3 regions of the Halomonas sp. 3F2F genome follow, and region 1 is predicted to be linked to each of the others. Evidence: predicted binding sites of a transcription regulator. Region 1 holds the regulator's gene; each other region holds the start of a gene.
The links. The regulator FNR, encoded in region 1, switches genes on or off when oxygen is low (the NO sensors DNR and NnrR bind a similar motif). The targets are predictions, from matches to a motif close to TTGATNTANATCAA.
Positions count from the first base shown of each region.

Region 2: ccoM (cytochrome c oxidase subunit CcoM) is a predicted target of FNR. The motif match lies at 3,233-3,246, and genes of this name have one in related genera.
Region 3: INT21_RS00580 (HAD-IC family P-type ATPase) is a predicted target of FNR. The motif match lies at 4,869-4,882, and genes of this name have one in related genera.

Region 1 is NZ_JABUZE010000088.1:26,635-34,025, reverse strand. It holds gene INT21_RS10485 (heavy metal translocating P-type ATPase) at 1-1,385, shown strand, start outside; gene ccoS (cbb3-type cytochrome oxidase assembly protein CcoS) at 1,382-1,603, shown strand; gene INT21_RS10475 (sulfite exporter TauE/SafE family protein) at 1,600-2,295, shown strand; gene hemN (oxygen-independent coproporphyrinogen III oxidase) at 2,424-3,851, shown strand; gene fnr (fumarate/nitrate reduction transcriptional regulator Fnr) at 3,910-4,662, shown strand; gene ttcA (tRNA 2-thiocytidine(32) synthetase TtcA) at 4,649-5,614, opposite strand; gene INT21_RS10455 (DNA polymerase III subunit epsilon) at 5,681-6,331, opposite strand; gene INT21_RS10450 (putative nucleotidyltransferase substrate binding domain-containing protein) at 6,337-7,391, opposite strand, start outside.
Region 2 is NZ_JABUZE010000106.1:32,354-39,744, reverse strand. It holds gene INT21_RS11970 (SEC-C domain-containing protein) at 1-1,104, shown strand, start outside; gene INT21_RS11965 (AmpG family muropeptide MFS transporter) at 1,107-2,477, opposite strand; gene INT21_RS11960 (FKBP-type peptidyl-prolyl cis-trans isomerase) at 2,596-3,114, shown strand; gene ccoM (cytochrome c oxidase subunit CcoM) at 3,357-3,482, shown strand; gene INT21_RS11955 (hypothetical protein) at 3,665-4,177, shown strand; gene INT21_RS11950 (GGDEF domain-containing protein) at 4,144-5,331, shown strand; gene INT21_RS11945 (hypothetical protein) at 5,609-5,767, shown strand; gene INT21_RS11940 (PqqD family peptide modification chaperone) at 5,818-7,041, shown strand; gene INT21_RS11935 (proline--tRNA ligase) at 7,139-7,391, opposite strand, start outside.
Region 3 is NZ_JABUZE010000009.1:9,762-16,051, reverse strand. It holds gene ppnN (nucleotide 5'-monophosphate nucleosidase PpnN) at 1-1,175, shown strand, start outside; gene INT21_RS00585 (TSUP family transporter) at 1,248-1,973, shown strand; gene INT21_RS00580 (HAD-IC family P-type ATPase) at 2,103-4,826, opposite strand; partial or broken gene INT21_RS00575 (VIT1/CCC1 transporter family protein) at 5,259-5,594, shown strand; tRNA gene INT21_RS00570 (tRNA-Pro) at 5,738-5,814, opposite strand; gene INT21_RS00565 (inositol monophosphatase family protein) at 5,941-6,290, opposite strand, start outside.

The DNA.
Region 1 (7,391 bases):
CGATGCTGACCGGTGAGTATTTGCCAGTGACTCGACGGGTAGGCGAAAGCGTGGTGGGTGGCAGCCAAAACATGGAAAACCCGCTCACCATAAAGGTAACCCATGCTGGCAATAGCGCCAGAGTGGCCGGTATTGTCGATTTAACCGATCGCGCCTTTGCAAGTCGCCCACGACTTGCCCAGATGGCGGCGCGTATGGCGCACCTGTTTGTATTACGGCTGCTGATCGTTACCGCGTGTGTCACTGTAGCATGGTGGTTTATTGATCCGTCTCGTGTGCTATGGGTGCTACTCTCGGTATTAGTAGTCACCTGCCCTTGTGCACTGGCACTGGCCACCCCTACTGCGCTGACAGCAGGACATGGCCAATTGCGCCAGCGAGGCGTACTCATTACACGTGCTGACGCGATCGAATCACTCTCCAACGTCACCCGCGTGATTTTTGATAAGACCGGTACGCTGACCCGCGGCGAAATGCAGCTAACCCAAACGTATCCTATTGACCAACAGCATCTCGCCCACAGCGAGACGACGCTCAGTGAAGAGCGTGCCCAAGCCATCGCAGCGGCGCTAGAGGCACACTCTGAACACCCCATTGCCAGGGCTTTTCGCCCATTTCGGGATGCCACTCTGCAGGCACGCAACGTCAAAAGTGTGACCGGAAGCGGGCTAGAAGGCACTTTGAACGGCGCAACATGGCGATTAGGTAAACCCGATTTTGCGACGACAACCGCGCTGCCCCAGCCAGGCACCGGCCAGTGGCTTTTGCTCAGTGAAAACAACGCACCACGTGCCTGGTTCAAGCTGCACGATGGCGTTCGTGAAGATGCGGCTCAAACCGTTGCCGCACTTCAAGCCCGTGGACTGAAAGTAGAACTACTTTCTGGTGACACGCAAGAAGCGGTAGAAAGCTTGGCAGAACAGCTCAATATTACCACGTGGCACGCTGGCAGATCGCCTGAGGGCAAGCTGGCGCGATTACGTGAGTTACAAGCCAGCGGTGAGCGTGTCGTGATGATCGGTGACGGTATCAATGATGTGCCGGTATTGGCTGGCGCTGACGTTGCCATTGCTATGAATGGCGCCACAGATCTTGCCCGGACCCGCGCCGACGCGATACTGCTCAGTCCACGCCTAATGCGTATTTTTGAGGCGATTGATATTTCCTGCGCCACACGCCGAATTATGCGTCAAAATATGCTGTGGTCGGTTTGCTACAATTTTTCGGCACTGCCTTTAGCAGCAATGGGCTTAATTCCCCCCTGGCTCGCTGCGATTGGCATGTCGCTAAGCTCCCTGGTTGTGGTAGGTAACGCGCTGCGTCTCACTCGCTGGCGTACGCCGCCCGCCCCTCAGATTGCCCTATCAACACCGGTGATGGCATGACGATTTTATACTTACTGATTCCCCTTTCACTCACTCTTCTGGGCCTCGCGGTGTGGGCGTTTTTTTGGGCCGTGAAACACGGCCAATTTGACGATTTGGAAGGCCCAGCCCACCGCATCCTATTCGACGATGATGAGAATGACCTGACTCCCGAGCAGCGTGCCGCGCGTAAAAAAAGTGGCTCTTCTTCTCAAGATAACCAAGAGCCACCTGCATGAATCCTACGGGACTTGATTTACCGCCCCTGCTAGCCGCGTTTGTATTTGGCTTAATGGGCGGCGCCCACTGTATCGGCATGTGTGGCGGCATTATGAGCGCGCTGACCTTTGCCGTACCGCCTAGCATGCGACACCCTGCCCGCATGGGTGGGCTGCTGATTAGCTATAACGCCGGACGCATTCTCAGCTATATGGTGGCGGGTGCCATTGTTGCTGCACTTGGCACACTTATCTCACTTTCACCGTCTGCACGTGTTGCACTGCAGGCTTTCGCCGCATTGATGCTCATCCTAATGGCGCTCTATATCGCCAACTGGTGGAAAGGACTGCTGAAAGTAGAAGCGGTGGGAAGACACCTTTGGCGTTATATAGAGCCAGTAGGTAGACGCCTGATGCCTGTCGTGCATCTTCCTCAAGCCTTCGCCCTAGGGACGCTGTGGGGCTGGCTGCCCTGTGGTTTGGTTTACTCCATGCTAGCCTGGAGCTTAGCGATTGCAGACCCACTCGATGGCGCGCTGCTAATGGGTGCTTTTGGACTGGGTACACTCCCCGCTCTGCTGGCAACAGGACTTGCAGCACAGCAGTTAAGCCATTTAATTCGCCACCCTGCCACTCGCAGCGTCGCTGCACTGTCGATTATCAGTTTCGCCCTTTGGCAACTATGGACGCTTATCTCCCTAACAACGCATTAGTCAGACCCTCCTATAGTTTGATATAGCTCAACGCATTCCAAGTGACACCGACGTAGCATGCCGAGAGAACACTGAGCGACGGCGCTCAGTCACTCCTTTTGTTTACTTCTCACTTCGGAGCGCTCGCCATGCCCGTTCATGCCACTGCTGCCTTCTCACCTACCAACACGGAAGTGTCTGGGGCTAATGCCTGGGATGAAACGCTACTGCGTCGCTATGACAAAAGTGGCCCACGTTACACATCCTACCCAACAGCTCTCGCGTTTCATGAGCAGTTCAGCGCCGATGACTTTACTCAGGCGCTAGCGCGCAGTAACGAGAGCCACCGTCCGCTATCCCTATATGTGCATGTGCCCTTTTGTCGAAAAATTTGCTTCTACTGTGCTTGCAATAAAATCGCAACGAAGAATACCGCCCTTGCGGAACCTTACCTTTCTCGGCTAGATCGGGAAATGGTGCTCACTGCCCGCCATTTAGACACTTCACGCCCGGTGCAACAGTTACACTGGGGAGGTGGTACGCCCACATTTCTAACCTTGGCACAGATGGGAGACCTGATTGATCGCCTAGATGCCCGTTTTGGTTTATCTAGCTCAGCCGATCGCGATTACGCTATTGAAATAGACCCTCGCGAAGCAGACGTATTTACTTTGCGCCACCTACAATCTCTCGGCTTTAATCGACTAAGCCTTGGCGTACAGGATTTAAACCTGCAGGTACAAAAAGCTATCAACCGCGTACAACCCCGGGTACTCACCGAAACGTTAATGGAAGAAGCTCACCGTCTTGGTTTTCGCTCACTCAATCTTGATTTGATTTATGGGCTGCCATTTCAAACCGAAAAAAGCTTTGCCGAGACGCTAAACCAAGTCATCGAACTCAACCCCGCACGGCTGTCGGTATTTAATTATGCGCACATGCCCACCCGCTTTGCGCCACAGCGACGCATTAACGAAACGGACCTTCCCAGCGCTGATGAAAAGCTGGCTATTTTGCATACCACCATAGAAATGCTGACTAATGCAGGCTATGTGCATATTGGCATGGATCACTTTGCACGACCTGACGATAGCCTAGCGATTGCACAGCGCAACGGCACCTTACAACGCAATTTTCAGGGCTACTCTAGCCATGCACAGTGCGATTTAGTTGGCTTAGGCGTATCCGCTATATCACGGGTTGACGACGTTTACGCACAAAACCCGACTCAGCTTGGCCAATATGAAGCAGCCTTAGATCAAGGTAAGCTGGCAACCGTCAAAGGATTAAGGTTAAATAAGGATGACCTAATACGAAGAGACGTGATTGAACGGCTAATGTGCGACATGCACATTGATCTAGCGGCAGTTGGAAGGCGTTGGCACATCGATGCTAGTGATTATTTTTCCACCGCAATTGAGCAATTGAAGACAGCTGAGCAAGACGGTTTAATCACTCGCCATCGGCAAGTTATTAGCGCCACCCCCACTGGGCGGCTGCTGATTCGCCATTTGGCGATGGCCTTTGATGCTCGCATAGCTGACCAGCCGACTCAGCGCTACTCTAAGATTGTATAAGCTTGTTGAGACGTCTTGCCTCTGGGCCTATGATGGCTAACGAGAAAGGGAGAATGATATGCCACACCCCGCCAGCCAACGACGCTCACTACTGCAAGAGGCGCGCTGTCAGACCTGTAGCCTAAGCTCGCTGTGTCTGCCGCTTGCCTTAGAGCTTGAGGATATGGGCCAGTTTGATGCCATCATTCGCCGCCGCGCACCGCTCAAAAAAGGCGAGCCCCTGTTTCGCCAGGGCGATCACTTCACCAGTGTGTATGCCGTCCGCTCAGGCAGCCTGAAACAGGTGACCAGCGAAGGGAACGGCAATGATCAGCTGACAAATTTCTACCTTCCCAGCGAACTAGTGGGATTGGACGGAATTGATGAAGAGCACTACCCCGGTAGCGTCATTGCACTGGAAACCACAACGGTATGTGAAATTCCATTTGATCGCTTGGACCTGCTTTCCGAAGAACTGCCCGAACTACGTGGCCAGCTTTATCGGAGCATGAGCAAAGAATTGCGGGATGACCGGCGCATGATGCGCTTGCTATCGCGTAAGACGGCCGATCAACGACTAGCCAGCTTTTTAGTCACCCTTTCAGACCGTTTTCGTCGACGTGGATACTCGCCTTATAGCTTCAGACTCTCCATGTCCCGCGCCGACATCGGCAATTACTTAGGCTTGGCGGTAGAGACGGTCAGCCGTATTCTTAGCCGCTTTCAACAGCAAGAGGTGGTGGCTGTTTCAGGGCGCGAGGTTAATATTTTAGATATGCGGCGCCTCATCACGCTAACTGAAGAGGAAGAACAGTCGGCTAGTCCACGCTAAGCGCCTGAATACGCCCTTCCATCAACGCCGCTTGTTTGGCTTCAAGGCCAGCAAAGTCAAATAAACGGCGGTCTGCTAGCTGGGAAGGCGCTACATTGGTCACCGCTTTAAACATGCTCTCTAGACGTCCTGGATGTTTTTTATCCCACTCAGCCAACATATCTTTGACAACTTGACGCTGGAGATTGGGCTGAGAGCCACATAAGTTGCAGGGAATAATCGGGAATTCCATTAGCCGAGCAAACTCTGCAATATCAGCCTCTTTGCAGTAGGCAAGGGGGCGAATGACAATATTCTTGCCATCGTCAGATAAAAGCTTGGGAGGCATTGCTTTCAAAGTGCCACCAAAGAACATGTTAAGAAATAACGTTTCTAAAATATCTTCACGATGATGCCCTAGGGCAATTTTCGTAGCCCCAATTTCCTCGGCAAACCCATAAAGAGAGCCACGTCTTAGTCGTGAGCAGAGCGCGCAGGTCGTTTTTCCTTCCGGGGTTTTCTCTTTCACCACCGAGTAGGTGTCACGCTCTAGAATGTGGTATTCAACCCCCATTTTATCTAGGTATTGGGGCAACACATGCTCCGGGAAGCCTGGCTGTTTTTGATCCATATTGACGGCGACCAGAGAGAAATTAACCGGCGCGTTGCGCTGCAGGTTAAGCAGTATCTCCAGCATCGTATAGCTATCTTTGCCGCCAGACAGGCACACCATCACCTTGTCACCTTCACCAATCATTTGATAATCAATGATGGCGTTGCCAACCTCTCGCCGTAAGCGCTTTTGTAGCTTATTAAATTCACGCTTCTGTTTAGCGGCGTGATGCTCGGATGGTGTCTGTGCGCTATTAACAGCAGGGCTGTCAACAGAAACAGTATCAGGCGCTGCGGGGTCAAAATAGTCAGGTTGTAGCATGGTGTAGGCACTGCCGATGGTAGAAGAAGCAGCGGGCATTCTAACAAGACTCACCACGTCCACCCAAGATAAACCCGTGGATTCATCCCATGAGGGTAGTAACGACTATCCCTGCTGGGCGATCTCGCGCTGCAAACGCAGATATAAAAGCGCGCTTGCGGTTGCATCCCCCAGCACTCCCATCCACTGAAGAGCGGGCATTTGCCAACGAGCGAGCGCTTCCGTCAAGTGGCCGTTCGTCTCACACTGCGGATGTAAGCGACGCAGTTGGCGATAGTGTAGCTTACCAACATCGACCTGGGCATTGGGCAAACCAAATCCCAACCCTGCTTTAAACAAAAGATTAAGGTGTTCCACCGAGCGGCCTAACTGCCAACCAATTAGCGGCCGATTACCGATGAATTCAGCTAGCGCCCCAAGATGCTCAGCGTTAGGCGCCAGCACCGTGTCCGTCGCATACAGCTGATGATGTCGCCGCAGCGCGGGGGCGTTGTTGTTCTGCTCTTCTGCCAGGGTAGCCACCCAGGCTCGGCTGGTCTGCACTCTCCCTGGGCTTAAGACAACAGCAGCGACGCTGACCACCGGCGCTTGGCCTGGGCTAGCCTGGCAGGCAAGCGCCACCATTTCCTCCCCCATGTAGGGCTGAAACAGCCATGCGTAGGGGGAATCTGCCCAGCGTCGGCGGTCGCTTTCGCGCTGCATTAATGTACGCAGCGAGCCACTGAGTAGTGACATATGCCGGTCTAACAAGCGCATTCCGCTCACGAATACTCCAAATGATAACGATGGGAGAGCCGCTGCTTAAAATCTTTTACGATATGCAGCGCCTCACGCAGCAGATCACGCTCAAGGGACGAGAGTTCTTGCACCACCACACGGTTGCTGCGCTGCTGAGTCGACGCTTCTGCTGTCTGCAACTGCTGCTTTAAACGTAGTTCGGTAAACAGCGCCAGCGCCTCGCCCAGGTCATCCGCAAAACGGCGATCAAGACGACCATCTTCTGCTAAAGCGTCCAGGCGATCTAAGGTGGAAGTAGCATTAATGCGTCGCTCGAGGGCCATTGTGCGCACCCCATGAACAATGGGAAAAATACCGCCTTTTTTAATATCGATCCCATGCTGGGGCTTTTTTAAGGAGCCAAATAGCGTTAGCGGTGTTGAGAAACGCAGTGCAGCGCGCGCAAAGTAGGACAGCAATAGCTCATCCCGTGAGCAGCGTTCAAACAGCTCCGCACGCACGCTGTCTAGCAATTGCGGATTACCAGCCACACCATGGGCATCCAGTAAAATCGCCAGCTTCATTAGGCTATCGCCATCTCTTGCACTCACCCATTTAGCAATGTTGTTTTTCCATTGCGACACAGTGCCAACCCATTCAGGATTAGACACCATGATATTACCTGGGCATGGTGGGTAGCCGAGCTGAATCAGCGTTTGGGTAAGCGCATTCATGTCTTCGGCAAGCGAAGGCCATTGGCTGTCATCGGCTAAAATCAGGCCATTATCTTGATCTGTTTTAAGAATTTGTTCGCCGCGCCCTTCACTACCCATCACCATTAGGCAACTTTGGGAGTGATACTGCTCAGGAATAACAAATGACCACGCTTTATTGATGATTCGGCCATTCAACGCGGCCAGTAGGTCCATGGCAAAACGTAGTTTGACCCCTTGCGCCATAAGCGCATTCACCAATTCTGGCGTACGTTGGCTGGCAGCCGCCAATGCTTCTAAGCTACTTGCCTGCTCCACCTGCAGACTAACGACATAGCTACGGCTCGAAAAATAGCTAAGGACATCCGTTAGCTCCACCACCCCTT
Region 2 (7,391 bases), on a different contig from region 1:
CCGACACTAGCCTACATTGAAGCCATGTTGCTGCTGCATGAAGGTCATGAGGAAGAGGCCAAAGAGCGAGCTAACTTCTGGTACCGCCGCTTGGTTCGCCAGGGCGACTTGGATGAAGAGCAGCTCGAATTCCTGGCAGCGCTGGCTGAAAATCCTGGTGCTACCTTGGCCGACCAGTTGTTGAGCGCCGAAGAAGATATGGCGACGCCGCTGGTATCGCTACAGGCGCTGTTGGCTGCACTTCCTATCGCACCGAAGCTGACCATTGAGCAAGATGCCGATTCCGGTAGGTTGCACTACACCACCACTGCTCGTGAAGAAACCCTGTTTGCGGCTTGGCACGAACAGTTTCAGGTCATGGTCGATGAAGAGGTCGCCTTGGGCTTTCGCGATGACCCCTGGGGTAACGCGATAGAGTGGATGTCTGAGCTATGTGCTCACCCAGAATGGTTGGATGCCCCCCAGGTAGTGCAAGATGTAACGTTAGCACTGACTAGCCGCTTTGGTAGCCTGCCGTGGATGGCACCGAGCTTGCTGGAACCGCTGGCACTGCGCCTTTCTCGCTGGCTTGAGCAGGCCCGTGCAGCCGGTGACGGCAGCCTGTGTTGGGACGATGCCGATAACGCCATGCTACTGCGCACCGGCCTTGCGCTGGTGGTGGGGATGGAGCGCGGCGCGCGCCAGCACTCCCGCGAGTTGGCCGAAGAGCTGCTAGCCATAGACCAGGAAGATAGCCTTGGCTTAAGAGAGTTAGTACTTGATCAATTGCTGCGTGATGACCGCAATGAAGAAGCGTTAGCGCTCACTGATGAGCCCCAAAAAGATGATGGCTCTTTAGAGTTGGGGTTATTAATGGGCCGTACACTGGCGCTGTATCGATTGGAAAAGCACGATGCCGCTGAAGCAGCGCTGGCGGATGTGGTCGCTCATAATCGTCATGCGATAGAGCTGTTATGTGCCGAGAACCCGCGGCCTTCAATGCCTCACGCGGATGGTCAGGTCGATCCCGGCTCCCGTGCGGAAGCGTGGCAGTATCGTACATTGATGCGTGACCAGTGGCGCACCACGCCAGGCGCGCTGGCGTGGTTGGCGGATCACCGCTAGCTTTATTTTGCCTCTGCGATCACTGGGGTAGGCACCAACTGCTTATCCCGGCTGATCCAGATGGCTAGCAGAATGGCGGGTAAACCGAGCAGAGTGGCCACTATGAAGAAAGTGGTGTATCCCTGAGCCGTAACAACCAGCCCGCCAAAACCGCTCAGAAACTTCCCTGGTAACGTCATTAGCGACGAAAACAGTGCGTATTGGGTGGCGGTATAAGCCCGCGACGTTAAGCTGGAAAGAAACGCAATAAAGACAGCGCTGGCTAAGCCATTGGCAAGATTATCGCCAATAATGGTGACGACCAGCATGGGGAGTTGGTTACCTATCAACGCTAACGCGGCAAACAGCAGGTTGGTCACCATGACAAAGCCTGCGCCAATGATCAGCAGTGGCCCAATGCCGTAGCGAGCAACCAGCAAGCCGCCAAGAATGCCCCCCGTTATACTCATGGCAATACCAAAAATATTGGTGACGTTGGCGATGGTGGCCAGTGAAAAGCCTAAATCGATATACAGCGGATTTGCCATAGAGGCCATGGCAAGGTCGCTAATTCGGAACACCGCGATAAACACTAAAATGCCCAACGCCTTCGCCCCATAGCGGCGGAAGAAGTCGGTAAAAGGGCACACAATGGCGCCAATCACCCAAGCACCTAGACGTCGCAAAGCTTTCGGTTGGCCACGGCTGGCACGAATGAAGGCGCGTACCTTGGGTTCGTGAATGAGCTGAACCGTCAGCGAGGCGCGCTTTGGTTCAGGTCGAATCAGCACGGTGAGCACGCCAATGCCCACAAGCGCCGCCATACACAGATACGCGGCGTTCCAGGAAATCGCTGATGCCACATACAGCGCCCCGGCACCTGCCGCTAACAGCCCACCGCGGTAACCGATAATGTAAGTAGAGGCCATCGCTGCTTGTACATCGTCATCCGCGGATTCGATGCGATACGCGTCAATGGCGATATCCTGGGTGGCCGAGCCAAAAGCTATCAACAGCGCAAAGGCGGCTACCCAGCCTAGGTTGCCTACTGGGCTGACTCCCGCTAAGCCAATTAGCCCTGCCGCAATCATCCCCTGGGCAAGCAGCATCCAGCCACGCCGCTGGCCAAGCGTGCGGGTTAAGATCGGCAGGGCAAGTCGGTCAACGATAGGTGCCCAAAAAAACTTGATTGAGTAGAGCATGCCAATCCAGGCGAAGAAGCCAATGGCGGCCACTTCAACGCCGTCACTGCGTAGCCATGCAGAGAGAGTCGAAAACACCAGCAAAAAAGGTAAGCCTGCTGAAAAACCTAGAAACAGCATGGTGATAACAGGTGCACGACAGTAAATACCTAGCGCATCCAGCCAGCTGCGCTGGGGAGTAGGGGTGGGCATGTTGGTTAACACTCCAGGAAAGAAAACGTCTGCATCGAGGCCCGCTAAAAACCGCTCAGTGGTAGACTAGGCCTGATATCCATGACAAAGCCGATAGCTTACCGGAGAGGAGTTTTCAATGTCGATTACAGCCCATCAAGTAGTCACTTTACACTACGTGTTAAGCGATGTGCTTAGCGATGGCAGTACCCGCGTGCTAGATGACTCCAACGCGCGTGATAAGCCCTTAGAGTACCTCCATGGACACGCTAATATTTTGCCCGGTTTAGAGAGTGCTCTGGAAGATAAAGCCGCTGGAGATGAGCTGCGTGTCACGCTTGCGCCTGCTGATGCCTACGGCATCCGTAATGAAGACTTGGTGCAACAGGTGAGTCGTGCATCGTTTGGCAGCGCAGCGCTTGAACCCGGTAGCCGTTTCCAAACAGAAGGTGAAGCAGGCCCGCAAATTGTCACGGTGATGAGTATTGATGGGGACATGGTAACGGTCGATACAAATCATCCGCTGGCAGGCCATACGCTTCGCTATCAAGTAAACGTGCTGGATGTGCGTGATGCGACCCGTGCAGAGCTGGCGAAAGGCCACCCTCTACCGCCGGGAACCGAACACAGCAAAGTAGAAGATCGAAAAGTGCTTTAGCAGCAAGTTTTAGGGGCTTTAAGTTTCACAGACTTTAAGTTTCACAGGCCTTAAATCTTCAGCGTGCTCAAAATTGACAGTGTATTTTAAAGCTGCAGCGTATTTTAAGCGTTAAAAACTGACCCATATCAAGTTCCTGATGGGCCGCAAATAACCCCGCTGAAAAGCTTGACCCAGGTCAGCTTCCTGCCGCGATTAACGCACTAGGATGGTGTCATACATCACGGCAGGAGGGGATCACCATGTATTGGGATGATGCTGTTATTTTCGGTCTAGTTACTGTCGCGTTAATGATTGCTTTTATGGTTGGTTGGGTAGGTTTTATTGTACGCGACCACCTCCGTAAGGATGAACGTAAAAAGCATTAACGCCGTTGTGGTGACCGTCGTCAGGGGAGGGAGCTTGCTTTTAACAGCGAGCTTCCTGTTGCCGGCCCAGTTGGGTCGGCTTTTTTATTAATTAAAACTATGTTTTCGAGTATTCGCATTAATCGTCTGGTAAAGTACCTAGTTGTACAATAAGGCATTGTACCGCAAGGAAGCCATTTGCCATGAATGCTGCTAATTCAATCGTTGCCATACGCTGTTGCGCTCATCATTATCCCAAAGCTAGTGTTGCCTGTATTCTTCTATTACTTAGCTGGCTATCAATGCCTGTCTATGCTCAAGCATTAAGCATAATTAATGGTGAAAAAACCACAGCACTCTCTCTTAATGAGTTGCGCCAACAATCTACGATTACCTCGCCAGTATTTGATCCTTTTCAAGGCCGAGAACTAGAGATGCATGGGCTTGAATTCCGTCGCTTTCTCATTAATCAGTTTGGCGAAGTTCCTCCCGCATTGCACTTTACGACATGGGATGATTACGAAGTGACGTTAGATGGCTGGGATGATCCTAAGTGGTTAATGGTCACGGCAGAGAGTGGAGAGCCACTTACATTGCGTTCGCGGGGGCCATTGCGGCTGGTTGATCTGGCTTATAATGATCAGCGTGATATCAAGAGCCTGCGTGAGTTCAACGACTGGATATGGATGATTCGAAGTATCGAGGCCCGTTGGTGATCATTGAGCCGCCGCCTTCTCCACCTGCCGTACCACTGCCACCCCCCGTTCCTTTCGCTAGGAAGCGCCGCTATGTAACGTGGTTATCATTGAGCCTCATGAGTTTTATGGCATTGATGGTAGTTATTGTTTATGAGGCGCGCTGGGTATATCCCGAAATACAGGCTTACTTCAGCCAGACAGGCAATTTGACAGGGCAGCAATTGGCTACCAGGTCTCGGGCATATTTACAGCTCGCCCAACAACATTTGTTAAGCGAACAGCCCTTTGACGATGAACAGCGACAAACGGTTAGGCTTAATCTCGATCTTGCCTATGGGCTAATTGATGTCGAGGTATATCGTCAAAGGTACAGCTGTACCCAGCCGAGTTTACAAACCCTCAATTTACTAACAGAGCGCCTTACAGAAACTACCGTGACACCGTTTGATGCTGCAGCTGAACTGTTGGGCCCAATTGATTGTTTAACGAACATTGAGATGAATCAGCTCGACCTGCGTGGTATGGCAATTAATGAGTTTTCCGAAAGCACCCGACGGTATAATCAGATTCTCACCTATTCGAGCATGGTGATTTTTGCACTAGGGCTGCTGTTTTGGGTAATGCATGAGCGTCAGTTACGGCGTACAGAGCATGCGACTAAGCAAACCATAGCCTGGATGCAGCATGCGATGCGTGATCCGCTGACGGGGATAGGTAACCGCAGTGCGCTGCATCAGGATGTCGCTACCAAAGAAGGGGCTGCGCTTGCTTTGATCTTGGTCGATATCGACTTCTTTAAGCAGTACAACGATTCACTGGGGCATCCTGAGGGGGATCAACTGTTACGGCGCTTAGCCAGTCTGCTGAAATATGTACTGGGAGCAGAGGCAAAACTATACCGATTAGGCGGGGATGAGTTTGCCGCAGTATTGCCTTGTGATGATGATGCGTTATTGATTGGCTACTGTGATCAATTAACGTCTGTTTTAGAGCAGGCTGATTTCAAACACCCCGCGCATCCGCACAATGAAAGGGTCACCTTGAGTATTGGTGCAGTGTGCTTTACCGCAGGGGATGCCACCTTTCCAAGTGCCTATAAAGCTGCTGATAAGGCGCTTTACCGAGTAAAGAGCGCAGGCCGTAATGGTTGGCAAATTACTGCAGCTGCATAATGTTTCCACAAAACGCTGAGTGTAGTTAAAAAAAGTAAACAATGGGAAAGTGACGCTCAGCCAGTGGTTTGCTGTGTGCTTCGAGGCTAGGATTGTTTTTAAAACAGTGTTTCATAACCTTTCTAGTGACTAATCCGGAGTGCTGATATGAGCAATGAAGCCGATTCCCTGCTGAATAAACGGCGTTCACGACGTCAAGTGCTAGCAAGTTTAGGGCTTGGTGCCGCTGCACTTTACGTGGCCCCTACGCTGTTTTCCATGGGGCAAGCTGAAGCGCGTGAACATCACCATTCCCGTTCACGTTATTCAAGACATAGCTATTCAAGGCCAAGCTATTCAAGACCCCATTATTCTAAACCCAGGCATTCACGTCCCCATCATTCACGTCCTTACTACGCTCGCCCACAGCGCTCCCGTTGGGATGGAGACGCTGTGATTGAGATTCGCATAAGCCGCTTATTACCTCGCTGGTAAGGGGTGGGTGCCGTGTCTACCACTTCGATTGCTGTCGATTATGCGTTGGAAAATGTTGGCCCTTGCATACGCTTGATTGATGCAGAGCGGCTACTGCCAGTGATTCATCAAGCCATGCCAGGCTGGCGGCTAACGCCCTGTGAGGCTCAACAGCACGCACCCTCTATTTGTGTTTGGCGGCATCCTAATGGTTACTGGCAGGAAGCGCCGGCCCTGCCGGGAGGCATGTTATTAGATACACCGGCAGGAACCGCATGCAGCGTGATTGCTGATTTAGCGGGGGCTTATCTTCGACATCATCCTGAGCATATTGGGCTTCACTGTGGGGCGGTAGAGGTTAATCAACAGCTAGTAATATTTCCGGATAGTCATCGAGCGGGTAAAAGCACGCTCACGGGGGCGTTCGCCGCGGCTGGTTATCGGGTGTTTGGCGATGATGTGCTGGCACTCAATAGTTGTGGTGAAGGGATAGCGCTGGGCGTTGCACCTAGACTGCGCTTGCCGTTGCCAGAAACCCTTGCGCCGGAGTTTCATCAGTTTGTTGCCAACCACCTAGGGCCTCATGATGATCGCTATGGCTATCTGGCGTTAAATGAGCAGCAACTGGCATCGCATGGGATGCGTTGTCCGCTAGGCGCCGTACTGCTTATTGAGCGCGATGAATCGCTCAGTGAGCCACAGCTGGTTCGTCTGCAGCCGGGAGATGGATTATGGCAGTTGTTGCAGCAGAATTTCGCTGAGCATGAGTCGGATCAGGCGTTGATTGAGCGCTTTTTGCCACTCTTAAAAGATTTACCATGTTTTTTAATCCGCTATCGAGATGCTTATGAAGCGGCAACGTGGCTGGCAGCTGAGATAGATAGCGATAGGTTGCTTGACAGTGGTGTGGCGATGAATTCGTATCGCCGCCAAACGGAGCCGGAGTCGTTGAAGCAGAGCCAGGCACTGGCAGCAAACGACGCGCGCAAGTGGCAAATCAGCCCGGTGGCGCATGAGTTCCCATTGGGTGAAGAGCTGTTCGTCATTGCGAAAGAGGGCGGCGAAATTCATCGTTTGAATGTGACGAGTAGAGCCGTGTGGGCGCTGCTGCAGCATGAGGCTCTATGCCAAGAGGAAATTATTGATACCTTAATGGCTTTTTTTACGGGCGCCAGTAGGCAAAGTATCAGGCGGGATATCTGCCAGTTATTAGGCCAATTGATCAGCTTGGGGTTAGTGCAGCCTGTCGCCGATTAGCGCTGGCACTGGCGAGGCAACCTAACTGATGATGCCTGCCAGTGTCTCTTTTATTGGCCACGAAGCGGTTTTAGCGCTGCGTGGCCGTTATAAACGCTTATGCGCTGATTAGCCCTGCTTTTTCGCGTAGGAAATCAACGATTGTTTCAGCCGCAACCATAGTTGCCTCGTTATCCCTGCGGCCTTTGTATTCCAGCTCGCCGTTATCCAAACCGCGATCACCAATCACTAAACGGTGGGGCACACCCATAAGTTCCAGGTCAGCAAACTTGACGCCGGGACGCGTGTCGCGGTCATCAAGCAGTACATCTAACCCGGCAGCTGTTAGCGCTTGATAGAGACGTTCGGAC
Region 3 (6,290 bases), on a different contig from region 1:
ACTTTGATATTGAAGTCTTACAGCAAGACCGAGGCATCCGTCTTAAGCTAACCAATGCGCCCGCCGAAGCCTTTGTCGACGGACGAATGATTCGTGGTATACGTGAACATTTATCATCCATTCTTCGCGACATTGTTTATGTTTACAACGAAATCCAACACCACAAGCGGTTTGATTTAACCACGGGTGAAGGCACAACTAACGCCGTGTTTCATATCCTGCGCAAGGCGGGCACGCTGAAGCCGGGACGCGACCCAAGCTTGGTGGTGTGCTGGGGTGGCCACTCGATTTCCAGAGAAGAGTATGAATATACCAAGGACGTTGGTTATCACCTTGGCTTGCGAGATCTAGACATCTGCACCGGCTGCGGCCCTGGCGCCATGAAAGGCCCCATGAAAGGAGCTAACGTTGCCCATGCAAAACAGCGTCGTAAAGATGGCCGCTATTTAGGTATTTCTGAGCCAGGCATCATTGCAGCCGAAGCGCCCAACCCTATCGTTAATGAGCTAGTTGTCATGCCAGACATCGAAAAACGGCTCGAAGCATTCGTGCGTTTAGGGCACGGTATTATTGTTTTCCCCGGAGGGGTGGGTACTGCAGAAGAAATTCTTTACCTACTGGGAATTCTGCTTCATCCAAGCAATCACGATATTCCCTACCCACTCGTGTTTACTGGCCCAGCTGATTCCGCCGAGTACTTCCAGAAAATCGATGAATTCTTAGTTTATACGCTGGGCGAGGATATCCGCCGCTACTACACAATTATTACCGGCAACCCTGTGGCCGTCGCACGTAAAATGCGTGAAGAAATTGACGAGATTGCAGACTTCCGCCGCACGCATCAGGACGCTTTTTACTACAACTGGCGTCTTACCATTGCACGTGACTTTCAGGCACCCTTCGAGCCCACCCATGAAGCTATGCGCGGTCTAGCGCTTCACCGTCAGCAGCCAACCCATGAACTAGCGGCCAACTTGCGTCGTGCTTTTTCTGGCATTGTGGCGGGTAACGTTAAAGAGCCAGGGATTCGAGCAATTGAAGCCCATGGACCTTTTGAGTTAACTGCTGAACCAGAACTCATGCAGCGCTTAGACGAGCTATTAACCTCATTTGTCGCCCAAGGACGCATGAAACTTGATGGACAAGCATATACACCCTGCTATGTTCTCAAGTAACTAATTTAGCAAGCACAGCCTTTATCAGGCGCAACCCAGTCGCGCTGCGCCTGATACATCAGGAAATTCACCGTGATTATTGCTCTTTTAACGCTGATTGCAGCAGGCATCATCAAAGGTGCCATCGGTTCTGGCGTGCCAGTCATCGTAGTCCCTGTACTCACCATGCTCTACGACGTGAAGCTGGCTATTGCCGTGTTAATAGCCCCCAATTTGTTCAGTAACATTTTACAAGTATGGCAATATCGGCACCATTTGTTACCACTGCGTTTTCTCGCTGCCTTCTCTCTTTCTGGCGGGCTAGGCATTGTGCTGGGCACATGGGGCTTAGTCGTGTTATCACCCACTCTTTTATCGCTTGGGGTGGCCGCGTCGATCGTGCTCTATTTGGTCATCAAAATAGCTAGGCGAACGATCGCCCTTCCTTTCGCGACTGCCAACCGCATCGTGCTGCCTGTCGGTTTGCTCGCTGGCGTTCTGCAAGGTGCTGCGGGCATGTCAGCACCCGCATCTGTGACGTTTCTAAACGCAATGCAATTGGAGCGCCGCGTGTTTATCGGCTCTATCTCGGTGTTTTTTGTTGCTATCACCTGCGTGCAAATACCCGCGCTGCTGAGTGCGGAAATACTCACACTGGAACGTACGCTTTACAGCTTTATAGCACTATTCGTAATTCTCGCCGCCATGCCCATCGGCGCACAGCTCGGCAAACGCCTACCGCACCGCTGGTTTGATAATCTCATCATGCTGTTGCTGGCAGGTATTGCAGTCAAAATTATTGTGGATGCTGTGTTTTAAACCAAGCCTTACCACTAGACAGAAATGGCGCACAGGGAAATTACCCTAGCGCCACCTATGACTTGTTATCCCCCTAGGTGGCGCTGATCTTTTATAAACAGGGCATTACAATTAGCCCATGCTCAGTTTCTATTTAACCTTGAGCATGCGCCAGCCCACCTTCTCAGCTTCAATTAACAGATAAATCATTCCGCTACTTAAAATGATAGCTAGCCAATGCGTAATGCTTAACCCTTCGCTAGAGAAGATAAGCTGCATAAAGGGTAAATAGGTAAACGCCATTTGCAGCAACATCACCATCATAATAGCGATCCATACCGGCCGACTGCCAAAAATGCCGGCAAACGACAGCGTACTATTAATTAAAAAGCGGCTATTGATTAAATAAGCGGCACTGCCAGTGACCAGCATATTGACCGCCCCTGCCCGCGCTAGCGCTTCACTGCCCCCTTGGTTGAGTATCCAGGAGAACATGCCGAAGACGCCGACGAGCAGCAGCACAGACACAAAAATCACTCGCCACAATAAAAATAGATCAAGCAGCGGTGCTTTAGGGTCTCTGGGCTGGCGTGCCATTAAGTCTTTCTCCCCGCTCTCAAACGCTAATGCCAAGCCTAGCGTAATCGCTACCACCATATTTACCCATAATGCCTGTAACGGCGTTACCGGTAGCACCGAGCCTGATAGCACGGCAAGCATAATCGCCAAGCCCTGAGCAACATTGGTCGGCAGAATAAAGGTGATCGTTTTACGGATGTTATCGTAGACTTTGCGGCCTTCTTCAATAGCACTGACAATGGTTGCGAAGTTATCGTCTGCCAATACCATTTCAGAAGCATCTTTCGCCGCCTCAGTCCCCTGCACACCCATAGCAACGCCGACATCAGCACGTTTCAAGGCTGGCCCATCATTAACGCCATCTCCAGTCATGGAGCAAACCCCACCCCGTGCCTGCATCGCTTTTACTAAGCGCAGCTTATGTTCTGGAGATGCTCGAGCAAAGACATCAATCTCTAAAATAATGTCTTCTAACGCTTGATCGGACATCGCTTCAATTTCTCGCCCGGTAAGCGCTTTCTGGGTTTGCGCAAAACCCAGTTGTTTAGCAATAGCCAGCGCTGTCGAAGCATGATCACCGGTAATCATAACGGGACGAATACCCGCTTGTTGGCAACGTTTAACCGCTTCAATGGCCTCTTCTCTTGGTGGGTCCAGCAAGCCAATAATTCCCAGTAAGCGCAACCCACCTTCAATATGGTGATGATCAAGCTCATCAATTGCAGCGGCAGGTTTATCCGCAATGGCCAGAACGCGCAAACCTCGCGAGGAAAGCTCGTGAATACGGTTTTCCCACTCATTACGATCAATATCGACAGTGCCTTGCTTGGTAGCAACGCTGTCGCACATTTCTATCAAACGATCAGGCGCCCCCTTTACGATGACACGCTGGCCATCAGCTCCTGCATGCAGAGTGGCCATATACTTAAAGTCTGACTCGAAAGGGATCGCATCTACCCGCGGAAACTGCTGGCGCACCTCTGACGTTTTTATACCTGCTTTTTCACCGGCAACCACTAACGCGCCCTCTGTCGGGTCACCATAAATCTGATACTGTCCCGCCTGCTGTTGCAGCTCAGTGTCGTTACACAATACGCCAGCACATAAAAAATCGCTTAACGGTTGGGCACTGTCCATATCGACACATTCTGTGTCTTGTTCACCGCTGACACGCAGTCGATAAAAAGCCCCCTTGGGCGTGAAACCGATACCCTCGATGAAAAACTGCTCGTCACCCAGCCATACCGCTTGAGCCGTCATTTCATTGCGCGTCAATGTGCCCGTTTTATCGGAAAAAATAGTCGAGATGGAGCCTAACGTTTCTACTGCAGGAAGTCGTCGAATAATGGCGTTACGCTTCGCCATGCTTTGCACACCAAGCGCGAGCCCGATGGTGACAATGGCGGGTAGACCTTCGGGAATCGCGGCCACCGCTAGACCGACAGCAGCCATAAACATATCAGCAGCGGGCTGGTCATGAAGAAGCGTGCCTAACAACGCGGTAATAGCGGCGGCACCTAAAATAAAAATTGCCAGCACCCTGCCCGCACGATCAAGCTGCTGAAGCAACGGCGTTTTAATTTTTTCCACACCACGCAGAAGTTCGGAAATTTTGCCGATTTCAGTGTAGCGCCCCGTCTCAACGACCAAACCACGGGCATTGCCTTGTACCACAATCGTACTGGCAAACGCCATACTGCTTCGCTCCGCAAGATCCACATCTGCACTCACTGGGTGCGACTGCTTCTCTACAGGCACCGACTCCCCAGTTAGAGCCGCCTCGTCGGTGCGAAAACGCCGCGCTTCAATCAGTCGCACGTCCGCAGGTATCCGGTCACCACTTTCCACCAGCACGATGTCCCCAGGTACTAACGCTTCGGCAGGAATGGTAGTGCGCTTCCCGTCACGTATGACATTAGCCTGAGGAGAAAGCATATTGCGGATGCTATCAAGCGCCTGTTCAGCTTTTCCTTCCTGGATAAAACCAATCAGCGCGATCACGGCCACTACCCCTACAATGGCCGCCGCATCGATGACATGCCCAAGCAGGAAACTGGCAATGGCAGCAACCAGCAGTATAAGAATTAAAATATTATTCAGCTGATCCAATAAACGCCGATACCAAGGACGTCCCTGAGCCTGCTGAAGACGATTCGGCCCGTAGCGTTCTATACGCACTAGAGCCTCTGCAGTGGATAGGCCATCGACGGTAGCGGCCTGCCACGCCAGCGCTTGATCTATCGAGGCACAATGCCACTCTCGAGAAGGCTTCACTGGTGTTTGAGGGTTTTCCATCCATAAGCTCCCTTGTTAACTATACGGTCAGCTTACCGCAGGTTGCTGCACCGCAACACTGCTAATATTTATAAACTAACAAGGAAATGATGCAACGCAAAAAAAAGCCTCAAAATCAAGACTGAGTACGCCGAGTAAAACATCACAATGAATATTTTCTATAGATATGGGGGGCTGTTAATAGCGGTGAAAGTTGGTGTTTTTATTATATTGCGACCAACCAATGAAGTAAGCAAAGGTCAATATTATACCATTCAAATACTCGTATAATATTTTAAAAATAAATTAACTAAAAAAGCAAAAAATCATCATAGCCATGAAATATGACCCGCATCAAATAAACAGCCATTAACTACAATCACTCTATTAATGGTGGCTATACTATTCCTATCTGTCTACAAGGGACCAATACAATGACTATGTCGTGAACCGGATAGATGGGTGACTACTATGTTACAAGAAGAGCATGGGCTTTCATCTGTTGGACTTAACCCTCTTCGAGCAGCGTTAGTTACCTTTGGTGCTTTTTTGATCGTGGGCGCTCTGCCGTTACTTCCGTATACGATACCTAGCTTAGCGACCACAACGCAGTTTTTAGCCAGTCTAGGGCTGGCTTGCGGCGTATTCCTTGCTATTGGCATGCTCAAGAGCGCCGTCTACGGCCTACCGGCTTGGCGCTCAGGCCTGCGTACTCTTTTCATGGGTAGCGCTGCGGCCGGGCTCGCCTTTGCGACAGGCTATCTCGCGCAGCGTCTATTAGCAGGCTAGGCCTATAAAGACCTGCTTGGCTATTAATAATCATAGTATGTCAGTAAGCTTCACAACTTATGCTAATGATTGCTAATCCAGAATGAAGCTTAAAACCAAAAAACGGCCACCGCTGTAATAGCTAAGTGACCGTTTTATCTGTTTGGTCGGAGTGACAGGATTCGAACCTGCGACCTTTGCAACCCCATTGCAACGCGCTACCAAGCTGCGCCACACTCCGATATCTTGGGTTGGCAACGAATGTTAACCAACATCGTTTGCCTCAAGACGGTGCGTATACTAGCGCTTTCTTAACCAAATGAAAAGCTCTTTTTGCGCTTTCTTTTCAATTGCTTGCCGCTTGCACTTAATCGATGCTCTTAAGTAGCGATGCCATGGCATCATATACCTTGGGCGTTGTGACGAGCAGTTGCTCTGGGTAGAGGTCGGCTGGCACGCCGTCAGGCACCTCAGTTAAGTGGCCTACTTTCGCGCCTGCCTCGCGAGCAATGACCCAACCCGCGACAAAGTCCCATGGTGAAACGCTTTCGTAATATGCGTCTAAGCGGCCGCAGGCGACATCACAGAGGTCAATCGCAGCTGCGCCATTGCGACGAACATCCTGACAGCTCACCAACACGGCTTCCAAACGTGGTAGAAGCTGTTTGCGAGCCTGTTTATCGTAGGGAAAACCGGTAGCCACCAGAGTGCTTTCAA